Regions from separate parts of the Paenibacillus sp. CAA11 genome, predicted to be linked through region 2. Evidence: a T-box and tRNA genes for the amino acid it is inferred to sense, from the RefSeq annotation. Region 2 holds a T-box; the other holds one or more tRNA genes.
What was found. A T-box is a leader RNA that pairs with one kind of tRNA and senses whether it is charged. The one in region 2 lies ahead of thrS (threonine--tRNA ligase), so its partner is inferred to be a tRNA-Thr.
Positions count from the first base shown of each region.

Region 1: it has a tRNA-Thr gene. The T-box ahead of thrS (threonine--tRNA ligase) is inferred to sense a tRNA for this amino acid. The anticodon was not compared.

Region 1 is NZ_CP028922.1:581,704-591,401, reverse strand. It holds gene DCC85_RS02620 (carbohydrate ABC transporter permease) at 1-501, opposite strand, end outside; gene DCC85_RS02615 (carbohydrate ABC transporter permease) at 501-1,382, opposite strand; gene DCC85_RS02610 (LSm family protein) at 1,618-1,851, shown strand; gene DCC85_RS02605 (hypothetical protein) at 2,425-2,661, shown strand; gene DCC85_RS02600 (hypothetical protein) at 2,936-3,220, shown strand; tRNA gene DCC85_RS02595 (tRNA-Thr) at 3,306-3,377, opposite strand; gene DCC85_RS02590 (MTH1187 family thiamine-binding protein) at 3,481-3,780, opposite strand; gene DCC85_RS02585 (anaerobic ribonucleoside triphosphate reductase) at 4,230-6,203, shown strand; gene nrdG (anaerobic ribonucleoside-triphosphate reductase activating protein) at 6,200-6,724, shown strand; gene DCC85_RS02570 (NAD(P)-dependent oxidoreductase) at 7,676-8,146, opposite strand; gene DCC85_RS02565 (S9 family peptidase) at 8,143-9,698, opposite strand, start outside.
Region 2 is NZ_CP028922.1:1,470,433-1,480,130, forward strand. It holds gene mqnC (cyclic dehypoxanthinyl futalosine synthase) at 1-841, shown strand, start outside; gene DCC85_RS06860 (putative sporulation protein YtxC) at 1,028-1,912, shown strand; T-box leader at 1,958-2,195, shown strand; gene thrS (threonine--tRNA ligase) at 2,253-4,190, shown strand; gene DCC85_RS06870 (3D domain-containing protein) at 4,279-4,983, shown strand; gene DCC85_RS06875 (hypothetical protein) at 5,076-5,375, shown strand; gene liaF (cell wall-active antibiotics response protein LiaF) at 5,575-6,507, shown strand; gene DCC85_RS06885 (sensor histidine kinase) at 6,525-7,550, shown strand; gene DCC85_RS06890 (response regulator) at 7,547-8,206, shown strand; gene DCC85_RS06895 (S1C family serine protease) at 8,351-9,698, shown strand, end outside.

The DNA of each region.
Region 1 (9,698 bases), 890 kb from region 2:
GTAAGCGATAATAAGTCCGGTACGGCTGTTCATGATGTCCAGCCCACTCAATACCTGCACGAGCGGAATCATAATGGACTGGAAAGGAATGACCATGGCCGCTACAAAGCCCAGGTACAAAATCCGGTTGAACCAGGTCGCCCGGCGCACCATTTTATAAGCTGCCATAGCACAGATCAGGGCAAGCAGCACATTGCTGACCACCGTAATCCATAGCGAGTTCAGAAAAGCCATGGGGAAATCCGTCGCTTTCCAGGCCTCTACGTAATTGTTCCAATGAAAGGCTAACGGCCAGCCGGAAGAGTTGGACAAGATATCCCCATACTCCTTAACCGAGTTCACCAGCAGAAAATAGAAAGGGACCAGAAATATCAGCCCAAGCAGAACAATTACAGCTTCTGTGATAAGCAGGGACGCGCTGTATCTTCTTTCTTTTTTGGGAGTAGCGGGTGACGGAGCAGCGGCACTTGCTGCTCTAGTTGTAGTCGCGGTTGTATTCATTACACCTGAACCTCCTTCCGCTTCGTAGCCCACACCTGAATCATCGAGATGATCGCCACAATCACGAAGAATATAATCGCCTTGGCGGAACCCATACCGTAGCGGCTAAGGGTATACGCTTCATTGTAAATATTGAGCGCGACCGACTCGGTCGCCTTGAACGGCCCGCCCTTGGTCAGTGACAGGTTCAGATCGAACAGCTTGAAAGACCAGGATATAGAGAGAAACAAGCATACCGTTACAGCCGGCATGACGAGGGGAATGGTTACATTTTTGAGCACCTGCCATCTGCCTGCTCCATCCACCTTTGCGGCCTCCAGCAGCCCCTTGGGAACGTTGTTGAGCGCCGAGATGTAGATCACCATCAAATACCCGGCATTCTGCCATACAAATACAATCACAATCGACCAGAATGCCGTGCTCTCTGTCCCCAGCCAAGAAAGATTAAAAAAGGACCAGCCAGTAGCCTGTCCAATGGATGCAAAGCCCCTGACAAAGATAAACTGCCAAATAAAGCCCAGCAGCAGACCTCCAATCACGTGCGGGATAAAGAAGACGGTGCGCATAGCATTTCTCGTAAAGAGCTTGCGAGTTAGAATGTACGCCAGAGCAAAGCCCAGCAGGTTAGTTAGGACTAATCCGAGCACGGTGAATTTTGCAGTAAACCAAAATGAATTCAGAAAGGAAGGGTCCTTAGTAAAGATATGGACATAATTGCGAAGCCCCGTCCATTCTGTATGCTTGGAAATCCCGTTCCAGCTCGTAAAAGAATAATACAATCCCAAAAAGAACGGAACCGCTACGATCACCACAAAAAACAAAGCGGTCGGTCCTACAAAAATAAGCTGTTGAATAAGCTGTGAGCCTCTTTTCTTGTTCATCCGTTCCACCTCTTTTATATGTAATCGTTTTTGTGATCATTTCCCCCTTTCTATACCCTTTCCGGCTTACCTTTGAATCTTGCCCGCTCTCTAGTTCAGACCATCTGGGCAGGAAGCACTTCCCAGGAACGCAGCACAATCCCTTATAGTTCGAGTGAAGAGTCTACTTTGAACAGCCGCCGTTCCCAACTCTCATCCTTCTCATAAATTAGATATTAAAAGGAGGGTGAGACTATTGCCAGAAGCATATTATAATTGCTTGAGATGCAAGAACAGGAAGGTTCGCATCTTGACCGTCGATGGGAAGAGATATGAAGGCACCATTGTGGATGTCGACCATCAGAACGTCTACCTTAGACAAGAAGGAAGACAGCAGGTTCAGACTTCCGCCTTCTATCCTTACGGTTATGGATCTGGAGCTATTCTTACATTAAGCTTGTTCACACTGCTGGCTATCGCATTAATCTAACGCTTAACCGTATAAGACTGCGGCCGCAATCATTCTAATAAAGCACGGATTCTCGGCCTAGAGAGTCCGTGCTTTATTAAAGTTTTAGCGAGAGGGCCACCGCCTGGCTCGCCCTTAGAATTTTATTTTTCCAGCAAATCTGTGTTATTGTGGTATCTGAACAGCTGTAATGCTGATCTTTGTCCTAAAGGAGAGTATCTTGTGAACGGTAAAAAATTCGTCGGATGGTTTGTGTTCGGAGTCATCGCTGCTATAGCGCTATTATTCTGGGGGATGTATTCCTTCTTAACCTATGCCATACATAATTTATAGGAGCAGGAAGAGGCTTCTCACCCCATTTAGCGCGGTGTCCGCATACCCAAAAAAGCGCGATTTCACTCGCAATCGAGATCATCGCGCTCATCCTAGATCTAACCTTCCAGTTGGCATTCGTTGATTGTCTGCAGCTTTCTTTGGTTATATTCATGTTAGGTAGCAAGCTCCCCTTTCTGTCCTTCGAATCCCATTCCTCGAAGCTTATATGACTTCAATAGATCCATAGGCTTTTGCTATTATGCAATGGAGGCCACAACGATGAATAATATTTGGAAACTCATTATTGCGTTTTTCATTGGGAATTTAATCGGAAATTTAACTTACGAGAGATTAGCCGTTTTTCGGTACAACACCCAAAATTCTATATTTTCATTTGAGAATATATTAAAACTGGTTATTAACTTTGTAGTTTCAGTAGCCTTGATTATGATGATTTTTAGTTTAATCAATTATATTGAAAAGAAGATAAAGAATAGGCGTCAAACCAAGTCATAGACATGTCCATCTTCTCATTTGGGCCCAATTAATGGTACCATTGTATCAATTTATTGGAGGTGTCCTATGAAAAGCTAAGTCACCACAAGATATCCTTGCAGCCAAATACCCTAATGAAGTTGTTAAGCTTGTTAAGACAGACGACATTAACGATGACAAGAAGAAAGAATCCTTTATTCTGACGGAATCAGGCAACTTTTATCTGATTAATTCCAAAGGATACGTAGTACTTATTGATACAGGTCTCAATAGTGATTATTTTGATGAAGTAAGCATGAAGATATATTCGGTGACCAGCAAGGAAAAGCATGTTGCTCTCATCGGAACCTACTTGCTATCAAATACGCAGCTGTATGCTTACAGACTTAAGAATGGGACTCTAACTAAGGTTCTGGATCTAACGGGAGATATCGATGTTCAAATTGACAAGAAAGGCAGAGTAGATCAATATTGGAAAAACTACAAACCCGAGGTTGGATGGAATGCTGCCGAAGGGGTCTTCACCTGGAACCCTAAGCTAAATAAGTATAAGGGTTCTGGTGATTTTATTTTAAAGTGAATTACTCTCTATAATAAGTGAAACCAAATAAAAAGACGCGATTCCATAAAGTCCGGAAGCTCGCGTCTTATTTGCTTGGTAAGGATGCTGGTGAAGGGAATTGAACCCCCGGCCTACGCATTACGAGTGCGTTGCTCTACCCCTGAGCTACACCAGCAGGTTATTTCGGCGTCAAACAAAAAATATTATACTCCGATTTTAAAATTATGCAACCCCGAAATAACCGCATGATTCTCTTCCAGCGCATACTAACAGGCTGCTCACAGCTTCTCACGAACAGACCGAAGCTTCTGCTCGGACGAGCCCGCTTTATCCCTGCGGTCATCTATCTTCACCGAAGTGGATACCCGCTGAGCTCCTTCATGAAACGGCGCTTCATGAAGTGCCGTAATGGCAGCGAAGATCCGGTCCAGTGGCCCCTCAATGATCGTGCTCATCGAGGTCAGCTCGTAGCTGATTCCCTCAAGCCCTGACAAGACCCGCTGCATGTGTGCCACATAGGAGCTTAAGCTTGTAGATCCCGTTCCTATCGGGATCACTGTTACCTCTGCAATAGCCATCTTACCCTTCCCCTTTCCAGCCAAATATAGAGTCTCCTTCTATTGTACCAGCCTCTTCTCTCGTTTCCAAAATGAACGGTTGGTGCACCTCCTCTAAGCCACAACTGAAACCGACCCTTAGGACAGCTTTCGCCACAAAAATTCACATTTTCCCGCAGGACAAGCAGGACAAGGCGACCCGGGTTTTCCTCTTCCTCAAGAAGGGGGATTGTACGATTTTCCTCATTTACAAAACACTATATATTGTAGTAGTGTCATAATCAACGACCGACATATAGTGAATAAATGGTAATTAGACACTATTCACGGTTTTTGCAGCGGCTTGGCTTTGAATAACAAAATCGACGGAATGCAGCGTGGTTCTGTCAGCAATATACCTATACATTCCTGCCAGGGATGTATGATTTTTTGCGGCCGTTTGGCCTAGATATGGAAAGGGGAATGTGACGATGGCGCTGAAAAATTATGCCTACAACAATGAGGAGCAAATGCTGGGTGAGATCATGAAGTTGGGTGAAGACATTATCGACAGCCGTGACCTGGAACTCTTGCGGGAAAATGCCAATTTGAACGGGGAAAGCTTCTCTGGCAAGATGAGCAAATTCGGGAGCGAATACGCGAAATGGTACGCAAAGCATTTTATTATGCCGCAGCCTGTCGTAAGTGCGATCGACGACAACTACGTGTACGTTCACGACCTGGATCAATATGCAATTGGGACAACCAACTGCATCTTTATCCCATTCGACAAGCTGCTCCGGGAGGGCTTCAATACCGGTAACGGCAGTGTCCGCCCGCCGAATTCCATCATGACGGCGATGGCTCTGGTTGCAATCATTTTTCAGTCCCAGCAAAATTCCCAATATGGCGGGGTTTCCTCCAACAAGCTGGACCATGACCTCGCCCCATATGTAGCCAAATCCTTCGCGAAGTACTTCCGTAAAGGACTGGATTATTTCGAAGAGCATCCACAAACAGATCTCGGCGACATCTCCATGAGCCGTACCGACCTCAAGGAACGCTATCCGAAGACCTTCCGATATGCTCTTAAGGAGACGGAAATCGAGACCTTGCAGGGAGCCGAGAGTCTGATCCACAACCTGAATACGATGTCCAGCCGGGCCGGGGGGCAAATTCCGTTCACCAGCATTAATTACGGCACATGCACCTCGCCTGAAGGGCAACTGGTTATCGACTCCCTGCTGACCGCGACGATGCGCGGACTTGGCAGCGGAGAGACGCCGATCTTCCCGATTCAGATTTTCAAATGCAAGCAGGGTATCAACCAGGCACCAGGTGAGCCGAACTACCACTTGTTCCTCAAGGCCGCGGAGTGCTCGGCCCGCCGTCTGTATCCGAACTTTGCGAACCTGGATGCGCCGCTGAACCTGCAGTACTACAATCCGGCTGACCCGGATACCGAGTTCGCTACCATGGGCTGCCGGACACGCGTGCTGAGCGACCGATTCGGGCGGAATCATCTGTCCGGCAAAGGAAACTTGTCCTTTAATACGCTTAATTTGGTCAAGCTGGGTCTTGAGCACGGCATCGCCTTAGGCCGCCGCAAGACTGCGGACGAGAAAGGCTTCTATCGCGCTCTGAGTCATTATCTGGAGATTGCCCTGGAGGGACTTCTTCACCGCTTCCGGATTCAGGCTGCCCAGAAGGCCAAGGCATCCGACTTCATGATGCGGGAAGGAGTCTGGGAAGGCGGTGAACAGCTCGGGCCTGAAGATAAGGTTGGAGACCTGCTGAAGCACGGAAGCTTGTCCATCGGGTTCATCGGGCTCGCCGAATGCATGAAGGCCATGTACGGCAAGCATCACGGCGAAGATTCGGCCATCTATGACAAAGCCTTTGCTGTCATTGCTCATCTTCGCGAATACTGTGACCGCAAGAGCGAGGAGCTTAATCTTAATATCACCTTGTTCGCTACACCGGCCGAAGGCTTGTCCGGGAAGTTCACCAAGCGTGACCGGGTAACCTATGGATCGATTGAGGGAGTGACGGACCGGGAGTACTATACGAACTCGTTCCATATTCCCGTGTATTACCCGATCACAGCAGCCCGCAAAATCCAGCTCGAAGCCCGCTTCCATGACCTGTGCAATGCAGGGGCCATCTCTTATATCGAGCTGAACGGCAATGCCCGCAGCAATCCTGCGGCATTTTTAAACATAGTGCAGTATGCCCTCTCACAACAGGTCAGCTACTTCAGCATCAATCACCCGATTGACCGCTGCTCGGCCTGCGGCCATGAAGGCATTATCGGGGCGACCTGCCCTTCCTGCGGCGCCCATGAGAAAGACGTGCACATTCGCCGCTTGCGCCGGGTAACCGGTTATTTGACCGGGGATTTCCAGACCCGCTTCAACAGTGCCAAGCAAGCCGAGGTGCGCGACCGGGTGAAGCATACTCAATGAATATCTGCGGCTATTACCCGGAATCTATCAATGAAGGCGAAGGCCTGAGGGCCGCCATATTCATCAGTGGCTGCAGGCACCGCTGCAAGGGCTGCTTCAGCCCGGCGACCTGGAACTTCAATTATGGCGAACCGTTCACACTGCAAAGGCAGGATGAGATCATTGCCGACATTGCCGCGAATCCGCTGCTTAGCGGACTGAGCATCCTCGGCGGAGATCCCTTCTTCTCTGCACCGGAAGTAAGCGCCTTTGTCGATCGCCTGCTGGACAAGGCCGGGCCTGTCTCCATATGGATCTACACCGGCTACACTTATGAGGAGCTGATCCGGGATACAGCATCACCAGAGTTTGAACTGATGCGCCGCTGCAATGTTCTAGTAGACGGCCGCTTCGAGGAAGCACTGCGCGACCCTTCCCTGCGCTACTGCGGCAGCAGCAATCAGCGGATTATTGATATTGATACCAGCCTAGCAGCAGGCAAGCCCGTGCTATGGACCGAGAAATACTCGTTCCATTCTTGATGCTTCCCGCTCATGAAGCTTACACCTGAATTTCAAGCCTCTATTCCTTCGGCTAAGACCTAAGGAATGGAGGTTTTTTGCGATGAACTCCTTTCATATACAGCACATATTGTTATTAGCCAATGACATGTTGATTTTAAGGCTTTTATTATTCTATATAGAATGAACTAAAGTTTTACATTGAATTTTCTGTTATCACGGCCTAATACGGTCCTATACCGTTCATTTCTTTAGTTCATTCTATATATTTACGAGATAAATCATTTATTACGATAATCATTCACTACATAAAAGGAGTTTTGTTCAAACAAAAGGAATATATCGCAATTACCAATGGGAGAGGATAGACATACCGCCTGAAGGGGGATGAACATACCGTGCATTTAGTTTTTATAGGGGGTGGTCTCTTATTCTTACATAAGTTTTTAAGCATCCTAATAGTCAGCAAGGAACATCGGGAGAAGAAGATCCTAGCCATGAAGAACTCCCCCCTCTATTTGTGGGTGAGCATTATATTTGTCGTTATGACCTTAGCCGTGATTTACATTGGAACCCTATATCATGCTGGGCCCCTGCTGCTTGGACGCGCTTGGATACTTATGATTGTTACATTTCTAACCTTCCGGGCAAGCGTAGAATGAAAGTTGACCCGAGAAGTAAACCAGCTCAGGATATCCATCATTTCAGTGCTGCTCCTATCTTTGAACTTAATATTGTCATTTTTTATTTACTGATAAAAAAAACAGCAGAGCCTCACTCACGCTCTGCCGATTTCCATGTTTAATTAGAGATAAAAGGTAGCTTTCTCCGAAACCGCTCCTGATCTAAATGTCTGAGAATATACTCCGCAATATCATAGTTGGTGATCGTTCTGCCTGGGAGATCATGCAAGCTTACGCGCACCCGCCCTAGGGGCGGCTTCTCCTGAACGAAAGGTAGTCTGAATAAGGTCTAATCGAGCGAACTCGCTTGCAGAACCCTTACCTCCCGTGCCTTATCCTCCATCATAACGGGATACAAGAGACGGAACATCCTTGCCCCTATGCGGTCTAGCAAGCTTTTGCGGTCTCCCTCTAGCGTTAGAGAGCCTCCCGTTACACCCATATACCTCTGTATGTCCAGCTCTTGCATAACCGAGACAAGCTCTGCAGTCACTTTGCTGTAAATCGGATTCGGCTCCCTTTCCGGCTGCCCCAAGGTGTTAACCACCACATCACAGCCTTGAAGTGTCTCCAGCAGCGACTCCCGATTCTGCGCATCCCCCTGAATCAGTTCAATACGCGAATCCGCATAGCTGACTTTGGCCGGATTTCTGATCAGCATACGCACCTGAAGCCCTTGGGCCGCCGCATATTCCGGAATATAGCGCCCTACCTTGCCGCTCCCGCCGATGAGCGCAATCTTTCTGAAGCCTGCCCTCATGCCTGATGCTTGTTCAGGAACTCCAGCATGCTCCGGTATACATGGATTTCGTTCTTCCGCTTGGAGAAGCCGTGCCCCTCATCATCCAGAACGATGTACTCCACCTCTACGCTCCGCTCCTGCAAAGCGGCTACGATCTGATCGGACTCTGCCTTGACGACCCGTGGGTCGTTCGCTCCTTGAATCACCAGCATCGGCTTCACCATCTGATCCAAATACGTAATCGGCGAGTCCTTGGTCAAGCGCTCGCGGTCACGCTCCGGATTGCCCAGCCACTGATCCATAATCGGCTTCCAGTCCTCTGGCACGGACTCGATGAAGGTGAACAGATTGCTTGGGCCGAAAATATCCACCGCTGCCCGGAAATATTCAGGGTGACGGCCAGCCAGCAGCAGCGTCATATAGCCGCCATAGCTTCCGCCCACGATGAACAGCTTATCACGGCTGGAGATGCCCTGATCGAACAGCCAATCCATCCCGGCAACGCAGTCCAGACGCGGCCCCTCGCCCCAGTCCCCTTCAATCATCTTCACGAACTCAGCTCCGTAGCCGGTGCTACCCCGGAAGTTTGGAGCGAAGATGTTATATCCATGGGCCAGCATGAACTGGAACATGGAGCGGAAGAACTTGCCCTCTGCAGCCTGCGGCCCGCCATGCGGCCAAAAGATCGTATAACCGTTCGCATTCTCCTCTTTTGCCTTAAAGAGCAAGGCTTCAATCTCCAGTCCATCGAAGGAAGGATAACGTACCACATCCGGGTATACGAGCTGCTCGGGAGACAGACCGATGACTTGATTCTTGGTCAGCGCTTCCCATGCTCCGTCTGTAAAACGGTAAATATTAAACGGATCTACCGCCCCTCTGGCCAGAATATAAATGTTGCCGGACTCGGCAACGACAGCCTGCCCTACAATATCCGTAGGCAGCTCCATCTCCTGAAGCCCTTCTCCGTCAGGACGGAAGGCATACATTTTATTCTCAATTCCTTTATCTGTCCAAATATAGAGAGTTCCGGATTCTTTGTGATACTTTATCAGCCCAACATCCTCACCCGGCACCTGACATAGAGCTTTGAATTCACGCGCGGCCAGCGAATACTGCATCACATAGGCGTATTCACTGTCGTAATTGGTGATGTACACCACGGTGTCGTTATCTGTAAAAATAAACTCATGACTCAGCTGTACCTGCTCCGCATCCGGCGACAAGGCAATAACCTCATCCCCAGTATGCAAGTAGGCCAGCTGATGAGTATTGGCATACATCTTGGCATACACGAAACGGTCCTCTTCCGGGCTTACTGCGGATAGAAATGTCGTTGTCTCTTCACCCTTAAGCAGCAGCTTGTCTTCCCCTGTGACCAGGTTCCGGCAATGCGCATTCAGGAAGTTCGGATTGTCGATCGAAGTCATATAATAAAGGCGCTCCCCATCTTTAGACAGGTGGCAAAAATCGAATTTATCCTCCGCCTCGCCCGGCACAACCTTCAGAGGAACTCCGCCTTGAACCGGCAGGGCATACAAATGGTAGTTCTCATCCCCATTGTTATCAA
Region 2 (9,698 bases):
TGTGGGCGGTACGGAAATCTTAATGCAGGGCGGTACGAACCCTAACCTGCCATTCAGCTACTATACAGATTTACTGCGCAACATTAAGAAGAGATTTCCGGACATTACGATGCACTCGTTCTCACCAGCCGAGATTCAGAAGATGAAGGTAGTGTCGGATGGACTTTCGCTGGAAGAGGTAGTTCGGCAAATTCACGAGGCAGGTCTTGACTCTCTGCCAGGCGGCGGAGCGGAGATTCTGGATGACCGTACGCGCCGGAAGATCAGCCGCCTCAAAGGCTCCTGGACTGATTGGATGGATGTTATGAAGACAGCGCACCGGATCGGTATGAATACGACGGCTACCATGGTTATCGGGCTAGGAGAATCCATGGAGGAGCGTGCACTTCACTTACAGCGTGTTCGCGATGCACAAGATGAATGCATTCAGAACGGATACGATTCCGAGGGCTTCCTGGCGTTCATTCCGTGGACGTTCCAGCCGGATAATACGAATTTGAAGCAGGAGCGGCAAACTCCTGAGGCATATTTGAAGACTGTGGCGATCAGCCGTATTGTGCTGGACAACATCAAGCACCTCCAATCCTCTTGGGTAACTATGGGGCCAGAGGTTGGCAAGCTCTCCTTACAGTATGGCTGCGATGATTTCGGAAGCACAATGATTGAGGAGAACGTCGTGTCCTCTGCTGGAGCAACGCATAAGGTTAACATTGAATCCATCCTTACACTGATCCGTGAAGCAGGCAAAACTCCTGCACAGCGTAATACGAAATATGAAATTTTGCGTGTATTTGATGATGCCGATGTTAAGGTTGACCATGATTTCATCATGCAGAATTAACCTGAACTCATTTCTGATCTCTTATTGCTGCGTACCTGCTGATTATCAGGTATGCGGCTTTTTTGTTTGTGTTTTTTTAAATTATTCATTCTAGAAGGAACCAGCTCTTTCCGTCAGGGTCTTCGTATATCCGGCTTGCATGCACCATATACTTTGAGAAGGAACTGCGGAAGGGAGCTTGGTGCCATGGAATTGTTCGTCATTACGTCGTCGGTGGAGTCGGAACAAGCCGCAGAGCGTTTTTGTCTCAGGTTTCGTGCATTAGGTAATTTAAATCAAACGAGATCCGTTTTCCAAATCACATTTAAGGTTGAGGCCGAGCGGGTGACGGTTATTTGTGAGGGGGATGAATCTGTCTCCTTGTCTGGACGAGCCTTACTGGCTTTAAAGGCCCGTGCAGCTGATGCCGTTGGTGAGCATGTGGCTGAGCATAAGGAATCCATGATTGTTCAAAGACTGCTTCATAAGTATTATCCTGAGATTCCTCAAACTGAGCGTCCTGTTGTTGAGGAGCTTACTCGAAAAATGCTCAATGGAGAGGAAGCAGATCTTATTCATGGGCATAGAGCACGTGAAAAACATGTGGCTGAAATCTCCAAGGGATTTTATGAATATTTGCAAAGCACCTCTTATGTGGATGTTGATGGAACCATTGCTTTTCGAATGAGGGATTATCTGGATACGTTGAAGGAAACCTTGGATTATGCGGTGGACGAATATTTGCTTAGCAAGCAGTATGAAGAGTTCATTGGAATGCTGAAATATTTTGTTCAGTTCCAGGAGCCTCGAGTCCCTGTTATTCACTTGCTTCATAAGGGAGGAACCGAATTTGCTCTTCTGGATGAAGGCCTAAAGCCGGTAGAGCCTCTTCCGGGTCAAGGGGTGTCGGCTCATATGGCGGATCAGGAGCTGGAGATGGAGGACGTTGTTGTCAGCACGCTTATCTCCCTCTCTCCGAAGCGAGTAGTAATTCATACGCTTGAGCCAGAGCTTCTTATCATTTCGACCATCCGGCAGATTTTCGGGGAGCGGGCAGAGCTGGGCAAGGTGTTGCCCCCTCAAAATGCTTGACTCATGCGCTTAGCAGAGCTTATAATTACTGACATAATTCCTTAATGAACAGCGATGACAAAGATAAGAACCATGGATTTAGGAACCGTACAGAGAGAGGGAACCAGGCTGTAATTTCCTCCGGCGTCCGACTTGGTTTACCCCTTTGGAGCTGCGATTCCGAACATGCCAGTAAGAATCGCCGGTGCATCCCCGTTACTTGATGCTTAATGAAGGGCCTATCCCCTAGATGGATGGAAGGCCGAATTAGGGTGGAACCACGGGTATAACACTCGTCCCTTTGCGGGACGGGTGTTTTTTGTTTTGCTGTAGTGATTTATATGATAGGAGGAAATTTGAAATGGCAATATCCATTAGTTTGCCGGACGGTTCTGTCCGGGAGTATGCGGAAGGCAGTACGTTTGAGGATGTGGCGGCTTCCATCAGCAGCGGGCTTCGTAAAAATGCGGTAGGCGGTAAGCTTAACGGCATTACTGTAGACCTGAATACAAAGCTGGAGAACGGGGCTCAGGTGGAAATCCTGACACTGGATTCCCCAGAGGGACTTGAAATGATGCGCCACAGTACAGCCCATTTGTTGGCTCAAGCGGTGAAACGCCTTTATGGAAATAAAGAGGTTAAGCTGGGCATCGGACCCGTGATTGAAGACGGTTTCTACTATGATATGGATTTGGAACACCCGCTTAATCCAGAGGATCTGCAGAAGATCGAGAAGGAAATGGAGCGGATCGTTGGCGAGAATCTGCCGATTACACGCCGCGAAGTGAGCCGTGAGGAAGCGATCGCAATCTTTACCGAGCTTGGCGATCCGTATAAGCTGGAGCTGATTCGCGATCTGCCCGAGGACAGCGTGATTTCCATCTATGATCAGGGCGAATTCTTCGACCTGTGCCGTGGTCCGCACGTTCCATCGACTGGCAAGATCAAAGTGTTCAAGCTGCTGAGCGTCGCCGGAGCGTACTGGCGGGGGAACAGCAAGAACAAAATGCTGCAGCGTGTCTATGGTACAACCTTTGTGAAGAAGGCCCAGCTGGATGAGCATCTTCACCTGCTGGAAGAAGCCAAGAAGCGTGACCACCGGAAGCTTGGGAAGGACTTGAAGATCTTCACTTTCTCTAATCTTGTGGGACAAGGCCTGCCAATCTGGCTGCCAAACGGGGCTAAGCTGCGCCGTACCCTTGAGCGTTATATTGTAGATTTGGAAGAGCGGCTTGGTTACCAGCATGTGTACACTCCGGTAATGGGGAATGTTGAGCTGTACAAAACTTCCGGCCACTGGGAGCATTACCAGGAGGACATGTTCCCTGTCATGGAGCTTGATAACGAAGAACTTGTGCTTCGCCCAATGAACTGTCCGCACCATATGATGGTTTATAAGAGCGATCTTCGCAGTTATCGCGATTTGCCGATTCGGATCGGTGAGCTCGGCCTGATGCACCGTTATGAGATGTCCGGTGCATTGACAGGTCTGCACCGCGTGCGTGCAATGACCTTGAACGACGCGCATATTTTCTGCCGTCCGGATCAGATTAAGGAGGAATTCGCACGCGTTATTCGCTTGATCCAGCAGGTATACGATGACTTTGGCATCAAGGATTACCGATTCCGCCTGTCTTATCGTGATCCGCACGATACGGAGAAATATTTCCCGGATGATCAAATGTGGGAAATGTCGCAGAGCATGCTGCGTGAAGTAGTGGAGTCCCTGGACATTCCGTTCTTTGAGGCAGAAGGTGAAGCAGCTTTCTATGGTCCGAAGCTTGATGTGCAGATTCGCACAGCTCTTGGCAAGGAAGAGACACTTTCGACCTGCCAGCTTGACTTCCTGCTGCCAGAACGCTTTGAACTGGAATATGTGGGAGATGACGGACAGAAGCACCGCCCTGTTGTTATTCACCGGGGTATTATCAGTACGATGGAGCGCATGACTGCATTCCTGCTTGAGAACTTTGCCGGAGCGCTTCCGCTATGGTTGGCTCCTGTACAGGCCAAGGTTATTCCGGTATCAGGCAACTTCGAGGACTATGCCCGCAAGGTGACGGAAGAGCTGCAGGCTAGCGGTATTCGCGTTGAAGCAGACCTGCGCAATGAGAAGCTTGGTTATAAGATTCGTGAAGCTCAGCTGGAGAAGATTCCGTACATGTTCATTGTCGGTGAGAACGAACAGACCGAAGGAACGGTATCTATTCGTAAGCGCGGCGAAGGCGACTTGGGGGCTAAAGCGCTTGGTGAGACCATTGCCCTTCTTCAAGAAGAAATCCGGACTCACGTGATTTAAAGCCGCTTCATTGATTTTCGGTAAATAACAGTAACGTATAAATTATGGCGCATGTGGACACCCTGCGAAGTAAGGGGGAGGTTTATACATGCGCCAATTTATGTTAAATCGAAAATTATGGTTCACCATTACGCTTGCTTTGTTACTTAGTGCCATTGCCGAAGCAAGCCTAATCCATGCGAGTCCAATTGAACAGGATGATAAATCACAGAGCTTAGGGTCGGCAGGAGTGTTTTCATTTCGGCTTCCTGGATCCATCCAGCCCGCAAACCATCAAGATCGGCTAATGACGAACAGGAAGACCTTCGCCAAGCCCATTCTGGTTTTGGGGGCCCGTCAAGCTTGGCCAAAGCTTCATAAAGCCGCCGCAAAAGCCGATACGGTAAAAGTGCTAGCTACAGGATATACAGCAGGGTACGAGTCTACTGGAAAGCGGCCAAATCACCCACAGTATGGCATTACCTATTCTGGGGTTAAGGTTAAACGAGATAAGGATGCTGTCTCCACAATCGCTGCGGATCTGAAGGTTTTTCCGCTCGGGACGATACTCTATATTCCCGGGTACGGGTACGGTGTTGTAGCAGATAAAGGTTCAGCGATCAAAGGACATAAAATCGATCTATATTTCTCGACAACCAAACAGGTTTTTAAGGAATGGGGTAAGAAGGAAGTCGAGGTCCGTATCGTCAAGCGCGGCAGCGGGAAACTGACGGAAGCTATGCTGAAAGAGCTTGGAAGAGCGGTTGAAGTTAATAAAGAGCTTCCGGACAGAAATTGGGAGAGGAGCATCTAGTCCCGGTTCGCATAGGAGTCCGCAGGTCTTCGCATAATAATTGATGGAGGCCCAGCGATGGACTCCCTAGAATAATCCGGGAGGTGCAAGTGATGAAAGGTAATAACTTTCAAGGTCCAGGTGCAGGCGTAGGTGCAACAGGAGCAGGTGCAACAGGAGCAGGTGCAAATGCGGCCCCAAGAAATTATAAAACACCTAATGAGAAGTACGATGAGGAATTTGCTGACTTGAGCGCAAACCCGGTGACTCAAAAAGCGCAAGCTTCTCATCAAGCGGGCAGCACGCATACTGGCTTCAAAACACCTAACGAGAAGTACGACGAGGAATTTTCCGAATTGAGCGGTAATCCCGTACAGAAGAAAATCCAATCGTCACAAAACAACAAGCGCTAATCATAATCTGTAGATTTCGCGCTAGCTTCAAGGGAACAGGATGTCCTTCATTCGAGGGCATCCTGTTTTTTTGTATTATTTTTCCACACAACTCGGTCTTGAGGCGGAGATGAATTTCAATCCCGCGCCGCTATGCGAAAGATTGGCTATCGGGTAAACTGATAATCAAGAACACAGAAAGCGATGTGGAGGCGAAAAAATGAAAAGAGGCTTTGGGGGACGAATTTTTGGGGGGCTGCTGCTTCTTGGTATCGGCGGAATCCTCCTGCTCAATATGATGGGGATTATCAATACGAGCTTAAGTTATCTAATCTCAACATTCTGGCCTATGTTCATCATTTTTGTCGGAATTTCACAGTTGAGCATCAGCAGCAAGAATGGAGGGGGCTTACTCAGCGGGTTCATTATTTTGGCAATCGGTGGGTATTTTCAAGCAAGAAATCTCAATCTGATTGATCTGTCGATGGGTGAGATGATTCGGTTTGCGGCCCCGATTCTCTTAATTGTTGGCGGTCTGTATGTGCTATTAAAGCCAAGGCAGCGGAATGGACGACCTGACAAGCATTATGATCCGCCAGGGCCGCTGGAAGAAGCGGAGATTCCTCCTTATCAACATCCGGAGATCAAGTCTAATTTAGATGAAGTGTTCGAGCAGACTTTCCCGGAAGAGAAGCAAAAGCAAGAGCACGAACCTAAGCATAAATCAGAATACAGCCGTCCCAAATTTGATACAACCTATGTCCATGATAACGAAAAGATCAACAGATCCGGCTTTATAGGTGATGTTAGGATCGGTAAGGACTATTTTCAGCTTAAGCCTATGAACATTTCCCATTTTATCGGCGATACCATTATTGACCTGACCAAAGCGCAGATTCCCTATGGGGAGACCAAAATCAACGTCTCTGCTTTTATAGGTGATGTGAAGGTGTTCATTCCTGAGGACATGGATTTGGGGATAACGGTAACGTCCAGCTCCCTTATCGGAGATATGAAAGTCTTAAAGGAGAAGCAGGGCGGCTTTATGAGCAGCTGTGTATCTCAGACTCCGTATTACTCTGAAGCAAGCAAGAGAGTCAAGCTGAATGTTAGCGTGTTTGTTGGCGACGTTCGCGTCAACTCGGTAGGTTAATTATGATGCTGAAGGTGATGAAGAATACCAAGTGGGAGCTTCTCAGCTATTTCCTTCTTACGGGAATTGTTACGGCAGGCGCTTTTTATGCAGGCTGTGAAGCTGGGTACATCGTAGTCAAGGACGCCAGGATGTGGATTTATTATGTGGTCGGCGTTCTGATCTTTACTTTAGTTATTGGCTATATTGCCGGACAGCGTATTCAGCGAAGAATTGATTTGCTTCATCTCAATATGCTGCAGGTAGCTAAGGGGAACCTGGGCGTTCGAATGCCCAATACGCCAGACCAGACCTTTGCAGGAGTATATGGGGAATTTAATACGATGATTGAAGCGGTGGAGAAAAAGATGAGACTGCTTCAGCAGTTGGGTGAAAAAGAGGTCATCGAGAAAGAACAGGCTGCCGAGAAGGCGGTGCTTGAGGAACGGCGGCGGCTGGCTCGTGATCTGCATGACACAGTCAGCCAGCAGCTTTTTGCTGTTCATATGGCAGCATCTTCGCTGCCGAAGATGCTGGAGCTTAATGAGGAGCAGGGCAAGCAGGTCATGCAGCAGCTCATTCAAATGTCTAATACCGCCCAGAAGCAGATGAGGGCACTAATTGCCCAGCTGCGTCCGATGGAGCTGGTGGGCAAATCGCTAGCTGAAGCGCTTGATCAATGGTTCCCGGATTATTGCCGACAGAACGGACTAAAGGGAATGAAGGATCTTGATCTTGAAGGCAAGCTATCCGAAGCCATTGAACACCAGCTGTTCCTGATTATTCAGGAGGCGATGGCGAATATTGTGAAGCATTCCGGGGCGCGCCTTGTCAGCCTTTCTTTGCGGGAGGGTCCAAGGCAGGTGGTGTTAAGCGTGAGCGATGACGGGCAGGGCTTCAGTTCTTCCTTGCCCAAGCAGGGGTCCTATGGACTCACGACAATGCGAGAACGGGCCGAGAAGCTGGGAGGGCAAGCTGAAATTATCAGTAACCCTGGAGCGGGAACGACCATCCGCATACATATACCTAAGTTTGAGGATGGCATGAAGGGGGAAGACCAATGAATGACACGAGAATCAAAGTAATGATTGTGGACGATCATGATATGGTTCGAATGGGGCTGAAAACATATTTGATGCTGGACCCGAGCTTTGAGGTTATCGCTGAGGCGGGAGATGGCTCGCTGGCACTGAAGATGCTAAAGGAACAGTCTCGGGATGAGCATCCGGATATTCTGCTTATGGATTTGATGATGCCGGTGATGAACGGGGCTGAAGCCACCAGGGAGATTCTTGCCCTCTATCCTGAGCTAAAAATTGTGATTCTGACCAGCTTTCTTGAAGATGATCTCGTTGTGGAGGCTATCGAGGCCGGGGCTGTGAGCTATGTGCTGAAGACTGTATCGGCAGAAGAGCTTATTTATGCTCTCCAAGGGGCCTATCGCGGTATGCCGGTTATGACCGGAGACGTTGCGCAGGCTCTTACGCGGGGAATTCGTCAGCGTACAGTGCAAGGCGAAGATTCAGGGCTTACCGAACGCGAGAGGGAGGTACTGCTGCTAATTGCTGAAGGAAAAAACAATAAAGATATTGGAGAAGAGCTGCATATTAGCATCAAAACCGTCAAGACTCATGTCAGCAACCTCCTGATGAAATGCGAGCTGGAGGATCGGACACAGCTTGCCATTTACGCTCATCGGCAAGGCTGGGTTACACGCTGAACCTATATATATGCTGATAATAGCAAGGGATGGACTTTCTTATCTCCTTTTTAATTGTTTTTAAGGTATGTTTAAGGTTTATAGTAGAAAATATAGACAACAAGTTAAACAACCCTTATAAACAGGGATAAGGAGGCCATGACAATGGATGATCAAAACAAAAAGACAAGTGAGCCCTTTGGTGAGGATGAGAATAGAGAACTCAATAAATCGGAGAATCAAGGTTCTTCATATTATTATTCGTACGGATCTTTCCAATCGTTCGATCGGGATCCGAAGGAGCGGAATACTAACGACATGAATGAAGAGAGAGACAATCATAGTACGCCTTTTCCATCTGAAAATGTAGAGATTACTCCTCCTGAACCGGTACGTCCGATGCCGACCAGCTACCCGGTTCGCCCTTCGAACAAAGAGGGATTTGGTCAAGCAGATCAAGGCGGAAACGGGGGCCAGGGCCATGGGAATGATTCGGGAAAGAACCCGGGGAACTGGCAGTATAACCGCAAGCCGAAATCCGGAGTAAAATCGATCATTGCCGGTGTCCTGGCAGGAATGGTCATCATGACTGGCGCTATGGCTTATGCAGATCATGAGAATATCTTTACGGGCGGCAAGGCGGCTACCACAGCTGCTGTTCTAACTTCGAGCGTGGATACGGCTAATACCCAATCAACAAAGAGCTCTGCAACCACGGCGGCCTTGCCAATTTCGAATCCGGGCGATGTAACGACCGTGGTCAAACAGGCTGGACCTGCAGTGGTGCAAATCGAGACTTTGTCCAAATCCAGCGGCCAGTCCTCCAGCAGCGGGGGCAGCACTTTTGATAGTGATCCGTTCTACAAGTATTTCTTCGGAGATAACTACTTTGGCGGCAGCAACGGCGGGGGCAACAACGGTAGTGGCAATAGCGGAAACAGTGGTAACAGCGGCAGCGGAAGCTCCTCAAGCCAACTGGTTCCAACAGGCCTTGGCTCCGGCTTTATTTTTGACAAAGAGGGATATATCTTAACCAATGAACACGTAGTTCACGGAGCGGATGTAGTACAGGTTACTGTACAGGGAACCACTAAACCTTACGAGGCCAAGGTGCTGGGTAAGAGCTATGATTTGGACTTGGCTGTTCTGAAGATCAATGGTAGCAGCAGCTTCCCTTCTATTCCACTCGGGGATTCCAATAATAGTCAGGTAGGGGAATGGATGGTAGCCATCGGTAACCCTCAAGGCTTTGATCACACGGTAACCAGCGGTGTACTCAGCGCAAAGGGACGGGAAATTACCATTGCTGGGGAGAACGGTGAGAAGGACCGCAAGTATAAAGACCTGCTGCAAACCGATGCTTCTATTAACCCAGGTAACTCCGGCGGACCACTTCTGAACTTGAACGGTGAAGTGATCGGGATTAACGTTGCGGTCAGCTCCGATGCTCAAGGCATTGGATTTGCGATTCCAACCAGCACGATTACCGAAGTACTCGACAAGCTGAAGAATA